3 regions of the Paenibacillus sp. 276b genome follow, and region 3 is predicted to be linked to each of the others. Evidence: predicted binding sites of a transcription regulator. Region 3 holds the regulator's gene; each other region holds the start of a gene.
The links. Region 3 encodes LexA, which represses DNA repair genes until DNA is damaged. Its sites were predicted from a motif close to CGAACATATGTTCG; they were not measured.
Positions count from the first base shown of each region.

Region 1: BLV50_RS26220 (YhjD family protein) is a predicted target of LexA. The motif match lies at 1,642-1,655, and genes of this name have one in related genera.
Region 2: addB (helicase-exonuclease AddAB subunit AddB) is a predicted target of LexA. The motif match lies at 1,520-1,533, and genes of this name have one in related genera.

Region 1 is NZ_FNRR01000007.1:144,200-147,487, forward strand. It holds gene BLV50_RS26210 (nucleotide-binding protein) at 38-1,075, shown strand; gene BLV50_RS26215 (hypothetical protein) at 1,072-1,305, shown strand; gene BLV50_RS26220 (YhjD family protein) at 1,700-2,086, shown strand; gene cysK (cysteine synthase A) at 2,371-3,288, shown strand, end outside.
Region 2 is NZ_FNRR01000004.1:505,152-508,439, forward strand. It holds gene BLV50_RS21495 (class I SAM-dependent rRNA methyltransferase) at 27-1,403, shown strand; gene addB (helicase-exonuclease AddAB subunit AddB) at 1,598-3,288, shown strand, end outside.
Region 3 is NZ_FNRR01000001.1:2,191,218-2,194,505, forward strand. It holds gene BLV50_RS09265 (hypothetical protein) at 1-411, opposite strand, end outside; gene BLV50_RS09270 (DUF896 domain-containing protein) at 538-747, opposite strand; gene BLV50_RS09275 (LysM peptidoglycan-binding domain-containing protein) at 844-1,221, opposite strand; gene lexA (transcriptional repressor LexA) at 1,527-2,153, shown strand; gene BLV50_RS09285 (aldehyde dehydrogenase) at 2,266-3,288, opposite strand, start outside.

The DNA.
Region 1 (3,288 bases), on a different contig from region 3:
AATTGATTCCCACTACCCGTTTAAGCGAGGCGGATTGATGAAAACGTTAAAGCCAAGAGTCTTTATTGGCTGCTCGCTGGAAGCGAAGCCGATTGCAGCCGCAGTACACGAAAACTTGCGTTTCTCGGCCGAAGTTACCCCTTGGTACTCCGGAGTTTTTAATCCAAGCAGTTATACCATGGACGATCTGGAAACAGAAGTGCGTACGACTGACTTTGCCATTTTTATTTTTCATCCGGATGATATATCGAAAATTCGCGGGAAGTACTATGCCTCTGTCCGTGATAATACAATGCTGGAAATGGGTTTGTTTATGGGTCGGCTAGGACGAAAGCGTATTTTTTTCATTCTTCCAGAGGATATTACTGACATCAAAGACGCCAGCAAGATCGAAGGTTTACGTATGCCCACAGATCTGCTGGGGTTAAATCCACTGGTTTATGAAATTCGTTCAGACGGGAAATGGGCGCCAGCCGTCTCGGTGGCCTGTTCCAAAATCGCCGACAGCATCGAAGAACAGGGGCGATGGAGCGATCCCGAAGTGGAAAAAATTATCGAGAAGCACAAAAGGTCTGAGGGTGAAGCCCGATTACAGTTGCTCAAGCTGCTGCGATTCTTCAGGGAGTTACTGCGTACCCGCAAAGCAGATTCGGTTATGTTGGAGCGAATGAGCGATGCACTTCGAAGTGCATTTGTATCCCTTCCTCCATTTGCCGTGCGTGGGACTGCCATATACCGTACAGATGACAGTGGTCATATTGAACAATTATGTGGTAACGTTGGGGAACCGGGAAGAAAATATAACTTGTCCGCCAATGACGACAAGCAGCCCGATGATCCGAAGCGCATTCTGGTCATTGATTCTTACCTGGAGAACAAAATCAAGATCAACCTCTATGACGATTATCTTGAGAAAGAGTATCTGCTATGCTATCCTGTAGCCAAGAGGTATGTAATCACAGTCCATATTATTGGACATATTGAAGCGGATGAGGCGATATTTCAGCAGATGGATTTGGAGAACCGTCATCTGTTCAACGCCATCAACGATTTGTTAGGAGGCGAACCGGAATGAAACCGGAAACGAAAAAAATAAGCAAGCGCTGGGGCAGCGACAAAAAGGTACGCCTCAGTTCTGCGCCCGAATCATCACGACCGGTTCCGGAACCCAAGGAAGAAGATCGTTTCCACAAACCGGCCGTACCGCTGACTACGATTGGCCCTTCCCTGAAGGGTAAGGAAAGACCTTACAAAGTGATTCTGGAAAAAGAGGCTCTTTACGAGAAGCCTCAGTATCTGGCTTAACCGCTTTATGCTCATATACAACTCTGCCGTCTGGTTCGGTAGATCATCTGGCCCCGCCGCCCAAGGCAGGGGCTTTTTTGTTGCAACACTTTGGCAACCCTTCATAACATTCGCTAGTACCAACGGACTAAAAGCTCTTCACCTATTCGGTTGATGCATTAAGTCATTTTCTTTATGCCCTTAGGTTTCCTGCAAAACCCAAAAATTATACCTTATTTTGGAGAAGGCTTGTCCCTATTTCACCGCCTACAACCTCAGCATAAATCGCATATGTGCTACTTCCAATATTTCTCGGTTGTATTGTGTATCATCATTGCATATATTGATTATAATATAAGAACATACGTTCTGTAAATAAGAACATGTCCGAATTCAAGGTTAAGGAAGTGAAAGTATGTCATCATCCCCTTCCGCCCCATCCCCTGCGGATGAAGACCACCGATTGATTAAAAGCATGGTTGTACGCACTCTTCTGCTGGATGTGCTTGAACGGGATATTCGCACACTGGATACGTTGCAGCTCAAAATGCCAGAGGTCTACATTCTGTCTCTAACCCGCATTCAGAATGATGTACTTAAGGAAATGCTTACGCTTCGCAAACAAATGAGAACTCGTGGCGTCAAGGTTCTGGAGGAGAAACGGCAAGTTGATGGAATCGAAACCCAGTACCTGTGCAGAGGCTATTTGCAGCGGTTCTATATGCTGTGGACGTTCGCGCGGAATGAAGTCAAAAAAGAGCTTAGTCGGCATCTGGATATGGATTTGACCCAGCCGATATAGCTAATTCATCTGCTTAATGTACCCTTCATCGTTTGAATTCACATTTCTTTCTTAGTCCACTTGGTTCACTTACTCCTTAGACTCCTCACCCTTCTGCCTAATCGAAACAGGTTGACCCGGTGAGGCTGCGTTCATTAAGATGGAATAGACAAGTCTGTACATTCTGTTCAGACTTGTAGTGAAAATGAATTCCTATAAGCAAACAAGCCTGCCAGCCATTAACGGCAGACAGACTTGTTCATTGGAATTGCTTTCAACGTCTATCAATCAAGGAGCTGTACTTCATGGACTTGAATTCGCATTTAATTAAAAATCAAACACCCGCACATACAGGCATTGCCGCAGATGTTACCGAGCTGATCGGCCAGACACCTGCCGTTAAACTGAACAGACTTACAGGTAGCGATTCCGCTGACGTATACGTCAAGCTGGAATATTTCAACCCTAGCGGCAGCGTCAAAGACCGTGCCGCCTATAACCTGATCGTTCAGGCTGAACGGGCAGGACTACTGCTTCCCGGCGCAACCATTATCGAACCAACCAGCGGCAATACCGGCATCGGTCTTGCAATGAATGCTGCTGCCAAGGGATATAAGGCCATTCTGATCATGCCGGACAACATGTCCAAGGAACGCATCAACATTCTGAAAGCCTATGGCGCAGATGTCGTGCTCACCCCTGCCGCAGAACGGATGCCTGGCGCGATTCGCAAGGCCAAAGAACTTCAGGCCGACATTCCGGGAAGTTTCATTCCCCAGCAATTCGAGAATCAAGCGAACCCGGACATCCACCGGATCACCACGGCTCCCGAAATTATGCAGCAGATGGAAGGCAAGCTGGACGCCTTTATCGCCACGGCGGGAACAGGCGGTACGATCACCGGAACGGGAGAAGAACTGCGTAAGCAACTGCCGGACATTCGTATCTATGCGGTAGAGCCGAAAGGTTCACCTGTGCTGTCCGGCGGCGAGCCCGGACCCCACAAGCTCGTCGGTACAAGTCCGGGGTTCATTCCGGACATTCTGAATACCGACGTGTGGGATGCCATTATCCAGGTGTCCGATGAGGATGCACTGGATACGATGCGGCAGCTTGCTGCCCGGGAAGGGCTGCTACTCGGCCCTTCCTCTGGCGCTTCGGTGTGGGCCTCCCTGCGCATCGCGCGGGAACTGGGGCCGGGTCACCGAGTGCTCTGCATTGCG
Region 2 (3,288 bases), on a different contig from region 3:
CTAACTATGAAAGAAGTGGATCTATCTTGCCATCAGTTACACTGGAACGCAGCCGCAAAAAGCGGCTTGAACATGCACATCCATGGATATATAACAATGAAATCGCCTCTGTTGAAGGAAACCCCGAGCCGGGAGATCTGGTCAACGTATTGAATCATCAAGGTCGCTATCTTGCGACGGGATACTATAATCCTGCATCTCAAATCACAGTTCGAGTCGTGGCCTATCAACCTTTGGAGTTTGAGCAGATGGACACCGCGTTTTTTGCAGCGCGTTTCCGCGATTGCTTGCGCCACCGGGAGCGCTTTATCCAGGATGGAGAGGCATACCGTCTCGTTTATGGGGAAGCTGATTTCCTGCCAGGACTGATCGTTGACCGTTTTGGCAGCATCCTTGTTGTTCAATTGCTCACACTGGGCATGGACCGTTGCCGCGAAGCGATCGTACAAGCTCTAATTGAAGTGATGCAGCCGGAAGGCATCTATGAACGCAGTGATGTGTCCATTCGTGAACTGGAAGGCTTGGAGCAGACGAAAGGACCATTGTATGGGGATTGCCCGCGTCATGTCACGGTAACGGAGAATGGATTGCTCATTAAGGTGGATATCGTAGAAGGCCAGAAGACAGGGTACTTCTTTGACCAGCGAGAGAATCGTGCAGCCATCGAACCACTTATGAAGGGTTGGGGTTACAAGAGTGGCATTACGCTCCAACAGACCGAGCAGGATGGTACGCAGCAGTTGCTTCCTGTGAATAAAAGTGGCAAGGTTGTGACGTTCCCTTATTGGGATGGGGCTACTGTGCTGGAATGTTTCTCCCACACAGGCAGCTTCACATTGAACGCCTGCAAATATGGAGCCAAAAAAGTAACATGTCTTGATATCTCAGAGCATGCGATTGAAAGTGCACGTACCAACGTAGAGCTGAACGGTTTCACTGACCGGGTTGAATTTGTCGTTGCGGATGCATTCCAATACTTGCGTGAGCAGGTGAAAGGCCTCGATGAGCGTAACGTACGTGCACGTGCTGGCGAACAGAAAGTGGATACGTCCAAGGCGCTTGCAGCCAGTGGTAAAACATTTGATGTGGTCATCCTCGATCCGCCAGCCTTTGCCAAAACGAAATCAGCAGTCAAAGGCGCATGCCGTGGATATAAGGATATCAATCTGCAAGGAATGAAGCTGGTGAATGAGGGCGGGTATCTGGTAACGGCAAGCTGTTCATATCACATGCGTCCGGATCTCTTCCTGAAAACCATTGCGGATGCAGCCGAAGATGCAGGCAAAGTACTGCGTCTGATCGACTGGAAAGCAGCCGGTAAGGATCACCCGCAAATTCTGGGCGTAGACGAAGGTCATTACCTGAAATTTGCCATCTTCGAAGTGCGCAGCAAAAAGAATTAATCGAGCGATTTCCATTTAAGTCGAACATACATTTACGCAAAGAGTCCACAGTTTTCATAAGCTGCGGGCTTTTTGCTATGCTCGTGCATATGATCTCTGGAATTGCCGGATAGTGGCAAACGTATGTTCCGAACCAAGTCAGATATGTTATACTGGGAATTAAAATCTGTTCGTGATGGTTTGGAGGATTAAACATGTCCGTACGCTTCGTTATTGGCCGAGCAGGCAGCGGCAAGAGTACGCTGATTACCCGGGAAATCACATCCCTGCTACAAAAGGAACCGCAAGGTAAACCACTGATTCTGCTGGTCCCGGAACAGAGTTCGTTTCGAACCGAACAGTCACTGGTTTCTTCAGGTGCTATAAAAGGTACCATGCGTGCTGAAGTGCTTGGTTTTCGCCGATTGGCCTATCGGGTAATGCAGGAGGCAGGTGGTTCTGCACGTATTCCCATTGGAGCTGAAGGTAAAAAAATGCTGCTCTACAAAGTGCTCCAGCGTCGTAAGGAAGAATTGAAGCTGTTTGCAGCATCAGGCAGTCAGCTGGGATTTATCGGAGACTTGAATGATCTATACAGTGAGTTTAAACGTTATGAACTTGACCCCACTTCACTGGAAGAAGGACTTTCCGCATGGAATACTTCCTCTTCTGCACCGATTCTGGGAGACAAGCTGCATGACTTGCTTCTTATATACCGTGATTATGAAAAGGAATTAACCGAACTATATATCGATGATGAAGACACGTTGACTGAACTAACAGAGCGGTTGCCGGAGAGCACGCTGCTGCAAGATGCACAGATCTGGATCGATGGATTTCAGGGATTTACCCCGCAGGAAATGAGTGTCATTGGAAGATTGATGCTGCAAGCTTCTTCCGTCACAATTGCATTGACGTTGGATCGTGCTTACGACCACGGCGCACTTCCAGGAGAACTGGAGCTGTTCCATCCCACAGCGAGTGCATATGCACGTCTCAAAGGCATGGCTGAGGATCTGGGTGTTCTTAATGAGACAACCGTGCTTCAACTGGAAGTTTTGCCAAGATATGAAGGCAGTCCTGGACTGGCGCATTTGGAGGCTGGCTTTGATCGTAGAGTCCGCTGGAAGAGTGAGGGGCGTGATGCGGGTGTCCGACTTTACGCCGCTGAGAACCGCCGGGCTGAGATGGAAGGAGCACTTCGTGAGATGCGTCGTCTGGCGCAAGATGAAGGTGCGCGTTATCGAGATATGGCAGTGCTCGTTCGTCAGTTGGATACATATGCCGACATTGCTGAGCCTCTGTTCAGGGATTATGGCGTGCCTGTCTTTCTGGATCGGAGAAGAAATGAACTACATCATCCATTATCGGAATTTATTCGTTCAGCACTCGATATCGTTCGCCGTCGCTGGCGTTATGAGGATGTATTTCGCTGTGTGAAAACGGATCTGCTGCTTCCACGGGGCGGTTCCATTACACGTGAAGATATGGACCAGCTCGAAAATTATATATTAGCTTGCGGAATTCACGGATACCGCTGGACAGATGGAAAGCCATGGAAGTATGTACCCAGCCTGTCCCTGGAAGACAACGATCAGGATGTCCGCAGCCGGGGCCGGGAACAAATGCTGTCCTTAATGGAAAAATGCCGTACGGTGATTGTTGATCCACTGGGTGCTTTTGAGAAACGAATGAGCAAGGCAAAGACAGCTAAAGACCAATGTGCGGCGCTTTACAGATTACTGGAAGATGCCGAGATTCCTTGGAAGCTGGATCAGATGTCTGCAGAAGCCAAGGCTCAGGGTGATCCGGAACGTTCGAGAGAGCATCGTCAAATGTGGGGTGCCGTCCTTGATCTATTAGATCAGATGGTTGATATGATGGGGGCCGAACGGCTGGATATCGA
Region 3 (3,288 bases):
AAATACCCATCTCTTACCTCGTGCATTATGCTCAATCACAACCGTACCTGGCTCAATTCTGAATTTCACGATATCGTCGACTCCAATTGAACGCTCACGGTTCCCTTTTGTCGTCAAAATCCGGTTACTTCCTATTTTGACATAAGGACGACGGAGCATGAAGATGATTGCCAAAAATACATACAGCAACAAGGTCACCCAGTCCCAAGTGGTCATCGGAGCTTTGACAAGAAATGTACTCATAAAGAGGTACAGGAATGCTAGTCCGATCAGAAAAATAGGAAACAGAAGACTGCGTCCTTTAAATACGTCCTCACCTGGTGTGCCAGAAACCGGTTTACCGCTTTTTTTACGTTGCTGATTCAACTGCTTAGAATTTTTTCGAACCGTTCTCTCGAACGAACGCGACATGAGAATCCCCCTTAGATGTTCTTTGTATCGGCTTACATAATTGCAAACCAACATTTCCCCCTATAATTTGCAACCTCTAGATAACAGGAAAAAACCTAAATATCATAATGATATCATTAGGTTTCCTTAATGTTTGAGTTTGCCTTGGTGGCCTTGATCGTTCTCATCATCTACAATTTCAATCGTATCCAGTTGTTGTCTGAAATTGCTTCGAATGTTATTCAAATAGATTTCTCTAAGTTTGGCACGTTCAGCGAGCTCTTCCTCTGTCAATCCAGTGGATTTTTGCTTACGGGCCAATTCATTAATACGTGCTACCAGACTATCTATATCCAAGCTTGTCCCCTCCAAAAATACAAAGTCATATTAACTTTGACATGTTAAGGGCAGCTTGTCAAGCTGACACGCATTAGCGCGTGTGGATATGCAGCTTTAATCTGTGAATTGAGGCAGTATTAAGACTTGCCCCACCTGTATTGAAGTTGAATGAAGTTGATTCACTTTCTTGATTGCTTCTATATATACACGTGTATCCATTGTTTCAGGTTTGTGATCCAATGATATACTCCATAGCGTATCTCCTTGTGAAACTGCCATCTTCCCCCCAGGCAACAGATCGTTCTCATTGCCAGCGAACACAGTCAATACTGTACTGCATCCAACCAGTATAATTAAGCTTACGATTATTAATTTCAAGACCCAAGTTGGGACATTACCTTTTGCAAAAACCTTTTTAAAATTCCTTATGTTAGTTTCAACCACTTCTGAATGCACCGGTTCGTAAATACTTTGATAAGTAGAATATCTCATTAAATATCGACCTCCAAACGTTTGTTCCTATCCTGTTGAAATTAATATAACACGAACACATGTTTTGTACAATAACTTTTTAGAACAATTGTTCGCTTTTTTTTGTTGATACTACATTCTATTATCTTTCTTCTATTGTATTGGAATTGTCATTTGCAGTATTTGATTAGACCAAAAGAAAATTTTCATCTTAATTTGCAAAAAAACATTGATTTTATGGCATTTTATTTAGAACTTATGTTTGTACGAACGGAGGTTCTATGTTATAATTTTCCCAAACGTTACTAAAATGGGGTTGATACGGTATGTCGAAGATATCCAGCAGGCAACAGGCTATTCTGGAGTTTATACGCAATGAAGTCCGGTTGAAGGGGTATCCTCCTTCCGTACGCGAAATTGGTGAAGCCGTTGGGTTGGCTTCCAGCTCTACAGTACATGGACATCTGGATCGTTTGGAGAAGAAAGGTCTGATTAGACGTGACCCAACCAAACCAAGAGCCATTGAACTTCTCAGCCAGGAAGAGTCAGAGCATTCACATCAGTTTGCTCACAGCGTTGCTCGCATTCCTGTCGTGGGTAAAGTTACTGCAGGGGTTCCGATCACAGCAACAGAAAATATCGAAGATTACTTCCCTCTTCCTACGCATTATGTAGGCGAACAGAAAGTATTTATGCTTTCGGTCGTGGGAGACAGTATGGTTGAAGCAGGCATTGTTAACGGAGACTATGTTATCGTACGTCAGCAGCAAACTGCAGATAACGGCGATATCGTAGTAGCCATGACTGAAGACGATGAAGCAACGGTAAAAACGTTCTACAAAGAGAAAGATCATATTCGTCTTCAACCGGAAAATTCGACTTTTGAACCGTTGCGTTTGAAACACGTTAGCATCCTGGGCAAAGTCATTGGCCTTTTCCGTGATATTCATTAATATGTATTGAATTTGTACAGAAGTCTCACAATAAGATACATAAAGAGGTTGTCCCGTTCAACGGGACAACCTCTTTTTTTTTATACAACTTATATTGTTCTACGTTAGTAGATTATTCGCTGCGTTTAAGAATGCTTTTATGATGAGAGAACACATCAAAACTCTGTTGACCATGGTAGGAACCCATTCCACTTTCTCCTACGCCGCCAAACGGAAGATAATGTGATGTCATATGAGACAATGTATCATTAATGCAACCACCACCAAAAGATACTTGATTCAGAACCTGATTCTGCAGATCCTCATCCTGAGTGAAGAGATATAATGCCAGTGGTTTTGGACGGCGGACAATCTCATCTAGCAAGGGATTGAGGTCGGTATACTTAAATACAGGAAGAACTGGACCAAAGATCTCTTCTTGCATCACTGGGGATTTCCAATCCACTTCGCCCAGTACTGTTGGTTCAATGAGCAGCTGATCACGTTCAGAATGTCCACCGATCATTGTTTTGCCATCTTGGAGTAACACCGATAAACGATCAAAGTTACGTGCGTTGACAATGTGCGGGAAATCAGCATTTCTCATCACATCGTCTCCAAATTTATCCTGAATTTCTGCACCGATCAATTCCAATAATTTGTCATGTACTTCCTCGTGCACAAGCAAATAGTCTGGAGCGACACAGGTTTGCCCAGCATTCAGGAATTTACCGCGCACAATGCGCTGAGCTGCCAGCTTCAAATCTGCATCCTGGTGGACAATGACCGGACTCTTACCACCTAGTTCTAACGTAACTGGAGTCAAATGCTCAGCAGCTGCCTTCATAACAATGCGGCCAACACCTGTACTGCCTGTAAAGAAAATATAATCAAACTTTTCTTTCAACAATGCCGTACTCGTCTCGACTTCCCCTTCCATAACTGCCAGGTACTCACTAGGAAATATCTCATGAATCAAATCATAAGTCAGACGTGACACGGCTGGGGTTAATTCAGACGGCTTAATAATGGCACAGTTACCCGCAGCAATGGCTCCAATTAGAGGGCCGAAAGCCAGTTGGAACGGATAGTTCCATGGTGCAATAATAAGAGCAACTCCATAAGGTTCAGGATAAATTAAGCTTGTTCCATCAGG